DNA from 3 places in the Kluyvera georgiana genome. Region 3 is predicted to be linked to each of the others. Evidence: predicted binding sites of a transcription regulator. Region 3 holds the regulator's gene; each other region holds the start of a gene.

Region 1 (4,672 bases), 2.3 Mb from region 3:
ATTTCTTCGCTGCCGGTGAGCTTGCCGCCGCAAGCTCCGCCTGCAAGGCCGACTGCTTTTGCTTCTTCGCCTGTGGGTCGTTAAACAGCAGCCCCTTCACATTGAACGACGCCACGTTGCTATAGCGCCCATCGTCGCTCATCGGTACGCTGATTTTGCCGTCATTCAGCAGCTTTTCGACGATCTTACGTTCACGATCGTAGCCTTCCAGCCCAACCAGCTGCCAGCGCTGTACCGCCTGCCCCTGGTACCGGCCTTTTTTCACCTCCGTCAGGTAGCGGATCGTCAGATTGCGAATAGTGCCCGCCTCTTCGCCATATTCCGCCTTGCTATCCGACAGCACCGGGAACTGCATGCCTTCCAGCGCGCCGCCTTTTTGCGTCAGGTGACCCATGCGGTAGCTGTTCATTCCGAGACGAATCGGCGTGCTGTCCGTCACCGGCGTACCATCAGCCATTTGCAAATCGCGAATACGCTGCCCGACAGGCTGGCGCAGGTCAATCTTGTAGGTCACACCGTCGAAGAAGTCGTTGGTGGAATATTTGGACGCCCGACGCTGCGGGTTAAAGCTGTAGGTGACGTCACCATCATGCAGCTGATTGAAATAGCCCGCCGACCACTCCATGTACTTTTTCAGCTCTTTGCCGGTCAGCTGATACACGGTAATTTCGCCGCCCGCATACTGATAGTTAAAGGCGATATCTTTTGCCGTAATGGTGCCCACATTCAGTTTGGGGCGGTCGTTATCAATTTGCAGCGCAATCACCTGCGCCTTCGGCGCATAGTGGCGGCTGGCTTCCTGATACAGCTTGCTGATGCCGGTATCCTGAATATGGACCTGCGGAATGCCTTTCACCGCATCCGGCGGCACCAGATCCTGACCAGTCAGTTGCGCAATCGGCCGATTGGCGTTGGCGCGCAGAATTTTGTGGTACGGCTGATAGACCTCTTCCAGCGCCTTGTCTGACGCCATACCTTTGATAGAGTAGGTATAACTGTCTTTGTTGATCAGCACATACTTGCCGTTGTGCTGTTCAAACTGCAGGTCGATACGCGACAAGGCGCGGCCATATTTGTCCGGTTCCGTCACGATAACGCCATTAATAATCTCTTTATCCACCTTCACATGCATGTGCCCGGCGACGATGGCCGCCAGCTCAGGGTTGGCGCGCGCAATATCCCCAACGCCGGTTCCCGGCCGCTGGTTCTCGTTATCGATCCCCATGTGCGCCACCAGCACGATGGCATCCACCTCGCCCTGAATCTGCTGGATGGTTTGCTTCACCGCCTGAACCGGATCGGTAAAATTCAGCCCTTTGACGCGATCGGTGCCTTTGGCAAATTCCGCGGTCATCGGCGTATCCATGCCGATAATGCCGATTTTCACCCCCTGACGCTCAATGATTTTATACGCGGGCAGATAAGGTTTACCGCTGTCCCACAGAATATTCCCTGCCAGCGCCGAGCCTTTAAACTGGTTGAGTGAGGTTGACAGCGACGTCAGGCCGAAGTCGAACTCATGGTTGCCCATTACCCAGACGTCATAGTCCAGGGCGTTAAAACCGAGGATCATCGGGCTGGTTTTGTCGTTTTTGAAGGTTTCGACAAAGTTGCCCTGAATGGTGTCGCCCGCGTCGACCAGGATAACGTTCGGCTGCTGGCTGCGCACTTCGCGCACCTGCGTCGCAATCTGGCTCAGGCTGCCCGCCAGATTTTCAGTATCCGTCGAGTAATCCCAGGGAACGAAGGTGCCGTGGAGATCGGAGGTGCCCAGAATCGTGATATTGACCGGTTCAGCCATTGCCGTAGAGGTACCTAAACAAAGCAGAAGTGCTAAGAGTGATTTTTTCATTGTTATTTGCGGTGCCGGATGGGAAATGAGGGGAAATTATGCGATTTACATCAATAATTTGGCCAGAGGCTTTACAGGGTAAACAATAAAACTGAGAGGCAGTTCAAGGTTAGGCAGGCTAGCGGGAGGGGAAATGGCGGCCACGGTTTGAAAAAAGTCCGGGTATGGCCGCCTTCGCGATTAATGGCTCTTGCGCAGCAAATACCGATACGGCAGCGACGCGGTCTGCTGGGCAATCAGCTCATGCTCCATAAAACGGCAAAAGCCGGGAATATCGCGCGTGGTGGCGGGATCGTCGGCGATAATCAGCAACGTTTCACCGACCGGCATCGTGCGTACGGTTTTACGCACCATCATTACCGGCTCCGGGCAGCGCAGCCCTTGCGCGTCTAAGGTATGGTCGGGGCTGGAGAACAAATCGGTCATTATCATCTCGTCATCATAAAAATCGCGCCTAGTTTACGCCGACGGCGCGACGACGCAACCAGGTTAACGATTGCGCGAAAAACAACCATTGCAATGACGCACGAAAGCAGTATCATTCCGCCCCTGCAATAGGTTTGCAGATTATTGGGTTCCCTCACCCCACCGCTAAAAAGGTACAATATGACTCCCTTTACCTCCATACAGCGCCGTCATGCGCTGGTTTGGCTATCGCTATTCCATCTGCTGGTGATCACCTCCAGCAACTATCTGGTGCAGCTGCCGGTAACGATTTTCGGCTTCCACACCACCTGGGGCGCGTTTAGCTTTCCGTTTATCTTCCTCGCGACCGATCTCACCGTGCGTATTTTTGGCGCACCGCTGGCTCGACGTATTGTCTTTGCGGTGATGATCCCCGCGTTGATGATTTCCTACGTGATTTCGTCGCTGTTTTACATGGGCCAATGGCAGGGCTTTGGCGCGCTGGCGCACTTTAACCTGTTCGTCGCCCGTATCGCCGCCGCGAGCTTTATGGCCTATGCGCTGGGGCAGATCCTCGACGTTCACGTGTTCAACCGCCTGCGTCAGAACCGTCGCTGGTGGCTTGCGCCGACGGCTTCCACGCTGTTCGGCAACATCAGCGACACGCTGGCGTTCTTCTTCATTGCGTTCTGGCGCAGCACCGACCCGTTTATGGCCGACCACTGGGTGGAAATCGCCCTCGTCGACTACAGCTTTAAAGTGCTTATCAGCATTATTTTCTTCCTGCCGATGTACGGCGTACTGCTGAATATGCTATTGAAAAGGCTGGCAGATAAATCTGATTTGTCAGCAATGCAGCCAGGTTAAAGGTTCATTTGACGGGTTGTGTTAAGATAAGCGGATGAGCCGTTTATGGCTATTTAGCGAAAGGAAGAAGTCAATGCGCAAATTGGTGAAATATGTTGGTATTGGCCTGCTGGTGATGGGGCTTGCCGCCTGCGACAACAGCGATACCAGCACTCCGGCACAGGGTTCGGCAGCCGCCAGCGATGCTGCGGGTCAGTCGATTAACCTGCTGGACGGCAAGCTGAGCTTCACGCTGCCTGCCGGGATGACCGACCAGAGCGGTAAACTGGGCACCCAGAGCAACAATATGCACGTCTACTCGGATGCCACCGGTCAGAAAGCGATCATTGTTATCGTTGGCGATAGCACCAATGAAGAGCTCTCCGTACTGGCGAATCGTCTGGAAGAGCAGCAGCGTAGCCGCGACCCGCAGCTACAGGTGGTGACCAACAAATCCATCGAGATGAAAGGCCACACGCTGCAGCAGCTTGATAGCATCATCTCTGCCAAAGGGCAGACGGCTTACTCCTCCGTGGTGCTGGGCAAAATCGACAACAAACTGCTGACCCTGCAGGTGACGCTGCCAGCAGACAACCAGCAACAGGCGCAGGCTGACGCTGAGAAAATCATTAATACGCTGGTCATCAACTAATTTCGCTTGATGATCTCACGGCCTCTGGCGTACTCACGCGAGAGGCCGTTTTTTTAGCCGCCAGCCGAGCAGCAGCGCTATCGCCACCAGCCCCGCCGCCGCCAGATAGATGGTCGACACGCCCATCCATGCCATCATCAGCCCGGCCAGCGGCCCGGTGATGCCCAACGATAAATCCATAAATACGGTATAGGTCGCCAGCGCCGATCCCTGATTTTGCTGCGGCACGGCTTTCACCGCCACCACGCCCAGCGCCGGGAACACCAGCGAAAAGCCCGCGCCCGCCAGGAAGGTGCCTACCTTCGCCATCATTGGCGTCATCGCAATACCCACCAGCAGTAGCCCCATCACCTCAACGGCAAAACAGATCATCGCGACATTCAGGCCGCCCAGACGGTTAATACCGTTGGGGAATAACAGGCGGGTACCCACAAAAGCACAGCTGAACAACGTAAGCGCAAACGCTGCACCATCCCAACCTTTGGCGTCATAAAACAGGGTGATGAAGGTGGCAATCACGCCAAATCCTGCGGAGGCCAGCGCCAACGCCATACCGTAGGGCCAGACGCGCCCGAGTACCGCCCGAAAGGACATCGGTTTGCCCTTTTTCGCTTTAACTTCATCGCGAGGCAGCGCCGCCAGAATCGCCACGGCGGCCACGGCCATAATCGCCAGCGCCAGCCCCTGCAGGCCAATATAGCGATAGCACAGCACGCCCAGCGGCGCGCCCATCGCCATCGCGCCGTAGGTGACGATACCGTTCCAGGAGATCACCCGGCCAATATGCGGCGACCCGACGACGCCAACGCCCCACAGCGTCGACCCGGTACCGGCAAAGCTCTGCCCGATACCGAGGATCACGCGCCCCAGACACAGCAACGCCAGGCTTATCAACGGCCAGCCACCGCCAAACGCCG
Region 2 (4,672 bases), 2.0 Mb from region 3:
GCCACCGGCCATTCCGGCGGCGCCTGGCTCATCACTTCAACCATCACATCTTTGATGTTGTTGAAAATGGTGGCGATGTCTACCATCGTGATGCCCAGTAACCCGGTTGCAAACCAGCACGCGGCTGCGACACCCAGCATACCGCTGATGACGGCGAGACCGGCGTAGTCGGATTTACGGAATTGAATTTTCAGGGTACTGGCGAGAAACATCAGTACCGCGCTGGTTAACGGCCAGCGTAACAGTGCGACGCCTGCGGTAATGGAAACCATGAGACTTCATCCTCAGAGATAAACAACAAGTTGCCCTGACAGCACTTATTGATTGAGGCGCGAGGCGCCCAGGCTATCTGAAGGCATTCACAAATTGAATGAAACAGTGTTTTTGTTTCATCTCGATGTGTGAACTATATCACGTTTGTTGTTTTATTCACCAGAGGTAAACGCAGGATTTTTGTCAACGCCGCGGCTCAGTATAGGCCGCGGCGAAGCGATGCTACGCGGAGATCTGATGGCGGTAGTCCGTCGGCGTGCGGTCGAACTCGCGGCGGAAGACGCGAGAGAAGGTCTGCTGAGAGACATAGCCCAGATCCATCGCGATATCGAAGATGGGGCGCTGGGTGGTGCGCAACGCTTCTGCCGCCAGCAGCAGACGTCGCTGGCGAATGTATTCGCCTAGCGTCTGGTGCATTACGGTGCGGAACATTCTTTGCAGATACCACTTCGAGTAGCCGGATTTTCTGGCCACGATGTCGATATTAAGCGGTTGATCGATATGTTCATCTATCCATTCAGTAAGAGTATGAATAATTTCCCGATGGGACATAAGGCTCTCCCCGTTGTCTATTTTCGCGTCGATTTCTTGTCTGGCGGCGAGTATAATTCCTCAAGTTAACTTGAGGTAAAGCGTATTATGGAAAAAAAATCGACCCGCATAAAATCGCTGCTCACGCCCGGTGAGGTAGCGAAACGAACGGGGGTTGCGGTCTCTGCGCTGCATTTTTATGAGAGTAAAGGGCTGATCCACAGCACGCGCAACAGCGGTAATCAGCGGCGCTATAAGCGCGATGTGCTGCGCTACGTGGCGATCATTAAAATTGCCCAGCGCCTGGGCATTCCGCTGGCGACGATCGGCGATTCCTTTAGCGTGCTGCCGGAAAACCACACGTTAGGCCCGCGCGACTGGAAACACCTCACGACCCAATGGCGGGAAGAGCTGGATAAACGCATTCACGCCATGGAGGCGCTGCGAGATCAGCTCGACGGCTGTATCGGCTGCGGCTGCATGTCGTTGCGCGACTGTCCGCTGCGTAACCCGGGCGATAAGCTGGGTGAAGAGGGCACCGGCGCGCGTCTGCTGGAAGACGAATAATCCTCCGCGATCCTCTCCCCAGGATTGCGACATTTTTGCCATAGAATTGTTGCCGGATTGCGCATAAACGATAACGTTTGCGCATGGGTTGGTGAATTCTTCATCGGTAATCGTTAATTTTCATAAACCAGGGCAAACTTCTGTTGAAAAAGGGGACATAAAAGCCAGATAATCGTTTGCCTCGGATTTTCGGACGCTTCTTATGCCGTAAATCCGCAGACCAACCTCATCACGCACTCGCGCAGATGAGGTATTCCGATTCTCGTTTTGTCTGCGCGGAGTTAATCGTTTGCTTTTTTGTGGCTCCCCTTTGCCGCAATGTAGCACATGGAGATGACGCTTAGCTGGCAGTGGATGTTCCACCACGCAGACGAACGAATGATAAAAACTCTCAGGGGATGTTTTCTATGTCTACGCCTTCAGCGCGTACCGGCGGTTCATTGGACGCCTGGTTTAAAATTTCTGCTCGTGGTAGCTCCGTTCGTCAGGAGATTGTCGCCGGTTTGACCACCTTCCTGGCGATGGTGTACTCGGTGATTGTGGTACCGGGCATGCTGGGTAAAGCCGGTTTCCCGCCGGCCGCCGTGTTCGTGGCGACCTGTCTGGTGGCCGGTGTGGGGTCTATCGTGATGGGGCTGTGGGCGAACCTGCCTTTAGCCATTGGCTGCGCCATCTCGCTGACTGCCTTTACCGCTTTCAGCCTGGTGCTGGGCCAGCACATCAGCGTGCCGGTTGCTCTGGGCGCGGTGTTCCTGATGGGCGTACTCTTCACCATCATCTCCGCTTCCGGTATTCGTAGCTGGATCTTGCGCAATTTGCCGCAGGGTATTGCGCACGGCACCGGCATCGGTATCGGTCTGTTCCTGCTGCTGATTGCCGCCAACGGCGTCGGCATGGTGGTGAAAAACCCGCTGGACGGTCTGCCGGTCGCGCTGGGTCAGTTCGACAGCTTCCCGGTGGTGATGACGCTGGTGGGCCTGGCGATGATCATCGGCCTTGAAAAACTGAAGGTTCCGGGCGGTATTCTGCTGACCATCATCGGCGTGTCTATCGTCGGCCTGATTTTCGACCCGAACGTGCACTTCTCTGGCGTATTCGCCATGCCGTCGCTGAGCGATGACAACGGCAACTCGCTGATCGGCAGCCTGGATATCATGGGCGCGCTGAACCCAATTGTCCTGCCGAGCGTGCTGGCGCTGGTGATGACCGCCGTCTTCGATGCGACCGGTACAATCCGCGCGGTTGCGGGTCAGGCAAACCTGCTGGATAAAGATGGCCAGATCATTAACGGCGGCAAAGCGCTGACGACTGACTCTCTCAGCAGCGTGTTCTCTGCCGTGGTGGGCGCCGCGCCGGCTGCGGTGTACATCGAGTCCGCAGCGGGTACGGCGGCAGGCGGTAAAACCGGTTTAACGGCGATCACCGTTGGCGTACTGTTCCTGCTGATCCTGTTCCTCTCTCCGCTTTCTTACCTGGTCCCGGGCTACGCGACCGCACCGGCGCTGATGTACGTGGGCCTGCTGATGCTGAGCAACGTGGCGCGTATCGACTTCAACGATTTCGTTGATGCGATGTCTGGCCTGATCACCGCAGTGATGATCGTGCTGACCTGTAACATCGTTACCGGCATCATGATTGGCTTCGCGACGCTGGTTGTGGGCCGTGTGGTTTCGGGCGAATGGCGCAAGCTGAACATCGGCACCGTTATTATCGCGGTTGCGCTGGTGGTCTTCTATGCGGGCGGCTGGGCTATCTAAGCCTGACGTTTTGCAGATAAGAAAACCCGCCTGATGGCGGGTTTTCTGTTTGTAGCCCGACTGCGCGACTGGTTCGGACTTTTTTTCCATTTTCCGCCGCGTCTCGTTTCCTTTTGCGTTACTCTGGTACGCGTATGATAAGAAGCACGACGCTTCATGTTTTGAATAATAAGACAACGCTGTAAACAGGGAACGCATGGAAATATTCTTTACCATACTCATCATGACCCTCGTGGTTTCGCTGTCCGGGGTGGTTACACGCGTACTGCCCTTCCAGGTTCCACTACCTTTAATGCAAATCGCCATCGGTGCGCTGCTGGCCTGGCCTACCTTCGGTTTGCACGTTGAATTTGACCCTGAACTCTTCCTCGTACTGTTCATCCCGCCGCTGCTGTTTGCCGACGGCTGGAAGACGCCGACCCGCGAGTTTATCGAGCACGGCAGGGAGATTCTCGGCCTGGCGCTGGCGTTAGTGCTGGTGACGGTGGTCGGGATTGGCTTCCTGATCTACTGGATTGTTCCCGGCATTCCGCTGATCCCCGCTTTTGCGCTGGCGGCGGTATTGTCGCCAACCGATGCCGTGGCGCTTTCCGGCATTGTGGGGGAAGGGCGCATCCCGAAAAAAATCATGGGCATTTTGCAGGGCGAGGCGCTGATGAACGACGCCTCCGGCCTGGTGTCGCTGAAGTTTGCCGTGGCTGTCGCGATGGGCACGATGGTCTTTACCGTTGGCGGCGCGACGGTAGAGTTCCTGAAGGTGGCGATTGGCGGCATCCTCGCGGGCTTCGTGGTGAGCTGGCTGTACGGTCGCTCAATGCGTTTCCTCAGCCGCTGGGGCGGCGATGAGCCCGCCACGCAGATCGTGCTGCTGTTCCTGCTGCCGTTTGCCTCTTACCTGATTGCTGAACATATTGGCGTTTCCGGTATCCTGGCGGCGGTGGCGGCGGGGATGACCATTACGCGTTCCGGCGTGATGCGCACCGCGCCGTTGGCCATGCGCCTGCGCGCCAACAGCACCTGGGCGATGCTCGAGTTTGTGTTCAACGGCATGGTCTTCTTGCTGTTGGGCCTGCAATTACCCGCGATTCTTGAGACGTCGTTGGTGGCGGCTGAGGCCGACCCGAACGTCGAAACCTGGATGCTGTTTACCGATATCATCCTGATTTACGCGGCGCTGATGCTGGTACGCTTCGGCTGGTTATGGACGATGCGCAAGCTCAGCCAGCGCTTCCTGAAAAAGAAACCGATGGAGTTCGGCTCCTGGACGACCCGCGAGCTCTTGATTTCTTCGGTGGCGGGGGTGCGCGGTGCGATAACGCTCGCCGGTGTGCTTTCTATTCCACTTTTGCTGCCGACGGGCGAAGCCTTCCCGGCGCGTTATGAGCTGGTGTTCCTCGCCGCTGGGGTGATTCTGTTCTCGCTATTTGTGGGCGTGGTGGCGTTGCCGATTTTACTGCGTCATATCGAATCCACCGACCACGTGCAGCAGCGTAATGAAGAGCGGCTGGCGCGCGCGGCGACGGCGGATGTGGCGATTGTCGCCA
Region 3 (4,672 bases):
GGTGCCGTTGTTTGAGCGTCGCCATCGGGATGTTGAATTAACGCCCGCTGGAGCATGGTTCCTGAAAGAAGGCCGTTCTGTTATCAAAAAAATGCAGATCACCCGTCAGCAATGTCAGCAGATTGCTAACGGCTGGCGCGGCCAGCTGGCGATTGCTGTTGATAATATTGTCAAGCCACAGCGTACCCGCCAACTGATTGTCGATTTTTATCGCCACTTCAGCGACGTCGAACTGATTGTCTACCAGGAAGTCTTCAACGGCGTCTGGGACGCGCTGGCGGATGGTCGCGTGGAGCTGGCGATTGGCGCGACGCAGGCAATACCGGTAGGGGGGCGCTTTGCCTTTCGTGACATGGGGATGCTCAACTGGCACTGCGTGGTAGCCAGTTCACATCCGCTAGCAAAAATGGACGGGCCGCTGAGCGATGACGTGCTGCGCAACTGGCCGTCGCTGGTGCGGGAAGATACGTCGCGATCGCTACCCAAGCGAACGACCTGGCTGCTTGATAACCAGAAAAGGGTGGTGGTGCCGGACTGGTCGTCGTCGGAAACCTGTATTTCAGCAGGGCTCTGTGCGGCGATGGTCCCAGGGCATCTGGCGCAGCCGTGGCTGGAAACCGGGGAGTGGGTAGCGCTGGAACTGGAGAACCCGTTCCCGGATGCGGCCTGTTGTCTGACCTGGCAACAGAGCGAAGCGTCGCCGGCATTAAGCTGGCTGCTGGAGTATTTGGGAGATAGCGAAACGCTAAATGAAGAGTGGCTGCGGACGCCCCTTCAGGACGCCCACAGTTAACCCTTAACGACGGTAATCGCGATAAGGGCCGTCGGCCACGGAGCGTCGCTCGATCAGGCGCGGATGCACCTCAATCGACTGCGACTCTTCGCGCTTGCTGACGATGCGATCCATGAGCATGTTGAAGGCCGTCTCACCGAGCGAATCTTTCGGCTGATGGATGGTGGTCAGCGCCGGGGTAAAGAAACGAGAGTTACGCACGTTATCATACCCGATCAGCGAAATATCCTGCGGCACGCGCAGCCCCATCTCGTCGGCGGCGCAAAGCGCGCCCATCGCCATGATGTCGCCGCCGCAGAAGATTGCGGTAGGGCGCGGGTGCTGAGAGAGAATTTGCTGCATAGCGCGATAGCCAGACTCCGGCTCGAAGTCACCCTGGACTATCCAGTTTGCCGGAACATTGATTTGCGCTTCTTCCATGGCTTTCATAAAGCCGGCGAGGCGACCTGCACCGGTGTTACGCTCCAGCGGGCCTGGAATGACGCCAATATCGCGATGCCCGCGTTCAATCAAGTAACGACCAGCCATATAGCCGCCTTCGAAAGCATTATCGATGACCGAGTCGGTAAAGTCGGCTTTGGCTTCGCCCCAGTCCATCACCACCATTGGAATATGGCGATACTCTTCCAGCATTGAGAGCAGGGATTCCGGATATTCGGAACACATCACCAGCAGGCCATCAACGCGTTTTTGCGCCATCATTGACAGATAAGCACGCTGTTTCTCGAGGTTGTTCCATGCGTTGCCAAGAATCAGGGTATAGCCTTTCTGGAAGCAGTTTTTCTCAACGGCTTCGATAATCTCAGCAAAGTAGGCCGCTTCGCTGCTGGTTGCCAGCAAACCAATTGATTTGGTGTGGTTGACTTTCAGGCTACGGGCAACGGCGCTCGGTGAATAGTGCAGTTCTTTGATCGCTGCCCACACCGCTTCCCGCGTCTCTTCGGCGACAAAACGCGTTTTGTTAATTACATGTGATACGGTTGTAGTGGAAACGTTTGCGCGCTTCGCTACATCTTTAATTGTTGCCATTCCATCTCACTCCAGACCCTGGCCTGCCCCTGATAAACTCGAAACGAAAACGTTTGCCTTTATACACCCTGACGCAATTTTGTGGATTGCGGTTCGCCAGGAAAACGATACAGGACGACAGGAGGGGGTCAATGGCCGGTACGCTTATAAATAAGCGTCGAATTTTGACGTATCCGGACGCAAAGTGGAAGAGCAAAAACCAACATCCTGCTAAATCTGTGAAGATTTTTACGATTATCTGTGCAAAAATGAGTGAGCTCAGTTTTACTGTGGTCATAAAAAGGAGAAAAATTGATGAGTACCGAACTTAAGATGTCGCTCACCACGACCGTTATTGTGCTGGGTCTGATCGTCGCCGCTGGACTTACCGCTGTTCTGCATTAATTCTTCCATGAGGGGGCGCCCGCGCCCTCATGTCTGATTGTTATCAAATTAGCAATAATCTTTTGCTGTTTTGTACACTTCTGTTTTTCTGTGATTGATGTCATGCTTTTGCCCTAAATTGCCATGCCGCGTCTGTCGTGCGGCCACCTGGAGCTTTTGCATGAAAATCAATTTTCCCTTACTCGCGCTGGCCATTGGCGCTTTTGGCATAGGGACCACCGAATTCTCGCCGATGGGTTTACTGCCGGTCATTGCAAAGGGCGTTGACGTCTCGATTCCTGCTGCCGGTATGCTGATTAGCGCCTATGCGGTTGGGGTGATGGTCGGCGCGCCGCTGATGACGCTGCTGCTTTCTCATCGCGCGCGCCGTAACGCGCTGATCTTTCTGATGGCTATTTTTACGCTTGGCAACGTGCTATCGGCTATCTCGCCGGACTACACCACCTTAATGCTGTCGCGCATTATTACCAGCCTGAACCACGGCGCGTTCTTCGGCCTGGGGTCGGTTGTGGCGGCAAGCGTCGTGCCGAAGCATAAGCAGGCCAGCGCGGTCGCGACGATGTTTATGGGCCTGACGATCGCCAATATTGGCGGCGTACCGGCGGCAACCTGGCTGGGAGAAACAATTGGCTGGCGCATGTCGTTCCTGGCGACTGCAGGACTGGGAATTATCGCCATTATCGGTCTATGGTTGTCATTGCCGAAGGGCGGGGCGGGTGAAAAACCTGACGTGAAACGTGAATTGTCGGTGCTGGTGCGCCCACAGGTGCTTTCCGCACTGTTGACTACCGTACTCGGTGCTGGCGCGATGTTTACGCTCTACACCTATATTTCACCGGTGCTGCGCACGATCGCCGATGCGACGCCGGGCTTCATTACGTTGATGTTGGTGTTGATTGGCGTTGGGTTCTCTATCGGTAACTACCTCGGTGGCAAGTTTGCCGACCGCTCAGTCAGCGGCACGCTCAAGGGATTCCTGCTGTTGTTAATGGCAATCATGCTGGCCATTCCGTTCCTTGCGCAAACGCAGGTCGGCGCCGCGTTTAGCATGGTGGTGTGGGGGGCAGCAACCTTCGCCGTGGTACCACCGTTGCAGATGCGTGTTATGCGCGTCGCGCACGAAGCGCCGGGGCTGTCGTCCTCGGTCAATATTGGGGCGTTTAATCTTGGTAACGCATTAGGTGCGGTGGCCGGTGGCGCGGTGATTTCCGGCGGACTGGGCTACAGCTTTGTACCGGTGATGGGGGCGATTGTCGCCGCGCTGGCCCTGCTGGTGGTTTTCCTGAGCGGCCGTCGTCACGGTGAAGAGGCGTTCGCCAGCCAGTAAAACAAAAACGCAGAAGGCGTCACCTTCTGCGTCACTTAGTCACCCCCGCGAAGCGCTGCAACGCGGGGTTTTTTGCTGCTTACGCTGCCAGATTATCAGCGACGAATGCCCAGTTTACCAGAGCCCAGAAGTGCTCCAGATAGTTCGGACGCGCGTTGCGGTAGTCGATATAGTAAGCATGTTCCCACACGTCTACGGTCAGCAACGGCTTGGCGTCGGTCGTCAGCGGGGTGCCCGCGTTAGAGGTCGACACGATAGCCAGAGAACCGTCCGCTTTCTTCACAAGCCAGGTCCAGCCTGCGCCGAAGTTTTTCACTGCGGCATCGGTAAACTGCGCTTTGAATTCTGCGAAGCTGCCGAAGGATTTATTAATGGCTTCAGCGACAGCACCGGTCGGTTCGCCACCGGCATTTGGCGCCAGGCAGTGCCAGTAGAAAGTGTGGTTCCAGACCTGAGCGGCGTTATTGAACACGCCGCCTTCAGAAGAGCGCACGATCTCTTCCAGCGTTTTACCTTCAAACGCGGTGCCTTTGATCATGTTGTTCAGGTTGGTGACGTAAGTCTGGTGGTGTTTACCATAATGATACTCGAGCGTTTCCACGGAGATATGTGGAACAAGAGCGTCTTTGGCATACGGTAATGCAGGTAATTCGAACGACATTGCTACTCTCCTTTTATTATTGTGTACTCTCAATAACCCTGTATTGAGTAGGGATAGAGTAGCAAATTAAAAGGTGAGAGAAAAGATAAGCTTACCCCGTTTATTAACAAACGGGGCAAATGATTAACGAATGGTCTTCGGGGTCACCACGCGGCGGGCACCAACATAATGGCGGACCCAGTAATCTTCGCTGAGCGATGTGATCTGGATGTCCTGACCGGTACGCGGCGACTGAATAAATTTGCCATTACCGACGTATACGCCGACGTGATCGGCGGTGCCGCGGCCCTGAGTGCGGAAAAAGACTAAATCGCCGCTTTCCAGCTCGCTACGGTTAACCGGGCGGGCATCGCGTAAGTGGTACATTTCGTTTGCGGTACGGGGAATACGGATATTCACCAGGTCTTTATACGCATAGTAAACCAGCCCACTGCAATCGAAGCCCGTACGCGGCGAGTTTCCTCCCCAGCGGTAAGGT

The links. Region 3 encodes PurR, which represses purine synthesis genes. Its sites were predicted from a motif close to CANGCAAACGTTTGCNTG; they were not measured.
Region 1: a site for PurR is predicted at 2,338-2,355, ahead of tusA (sulfurtransferase TusA). Genes of this name have one in related genera too.
Region 2: a site for PurR is predicted at 1,537-1,554, ahead of ABTW00_RS21715 (NCS2 family permease). Genes of this name have one in related genera too.

Annotation. Positions count from the first base shown of each region.
Region 1 is NZ_CP158865.1:321,279-325,950, reverse strand. Features, by position in the region: gene ABTW00_RS01530 (bifunctional metallophosphatase/5'-nucleotidase) at 1-1,852, opposite strand, end outside; gene tusA (sulfurtransferase TusA) at 2,033-2,278, opposite strand; gene ABTW00_RS01520 (7-cyano-7-deazaguanine/7-aminomethyl-7-deazaguanine transporter) at 2,459-3,124, shown strand; gene ABTW00_RS01515 (DcrB family lipoprotein) at 3,198-3,755, shown strand; partial or broken gene ABTW00_RS01510 (MFS transporter) at 3,748-4,672, opposite strand, start outside.
Region 2 is NZ_CP158865.1:4,583,650-4,588,321, reverse strand. Features, by position in the region: gene ABTW00_RS21730 (YjcB family protein) at 1-272, opposite strand, end outside; gene soxS (superoxide response transcriptional regulator SoxS) at 496-825, opposite strand; gene soxR (redox-sensitive transcriptional activator SoxR) at 913-1,371, shown strand; gene ABTW00_RS21715 (NCS2 family permease) at 1,779-3,128, shown strand; gene ABTW00_RS21710 (Na+/H+ antiporter) at 3,325-4,672, shown strand, end outside.
Region 3 is NZ_CP158865.1:2,629,734-2,634,405, reverse strand. Features, by position in the region: gene punR (DNA-binding transcriptional activator PunR) at 1-793, shown strand, start outside; gene purR (HTH-type transcriptional repressor PurR) at 797-1,822, opposite strand; gene ABTW00_RS12460 (YnhF family membrane protein) at 2,117-2,206, shown strand; gene ABTW00_RS12455 (MFS transporter) at 2,367-3,533, shown strand; gene sodB (superoxide dismutase [Fe]) at 3,613-4,194, opposite strand; gene ABTW00_RS12445 (C40 family peptidase) at 4,318-4,672, opposite strand, start outside.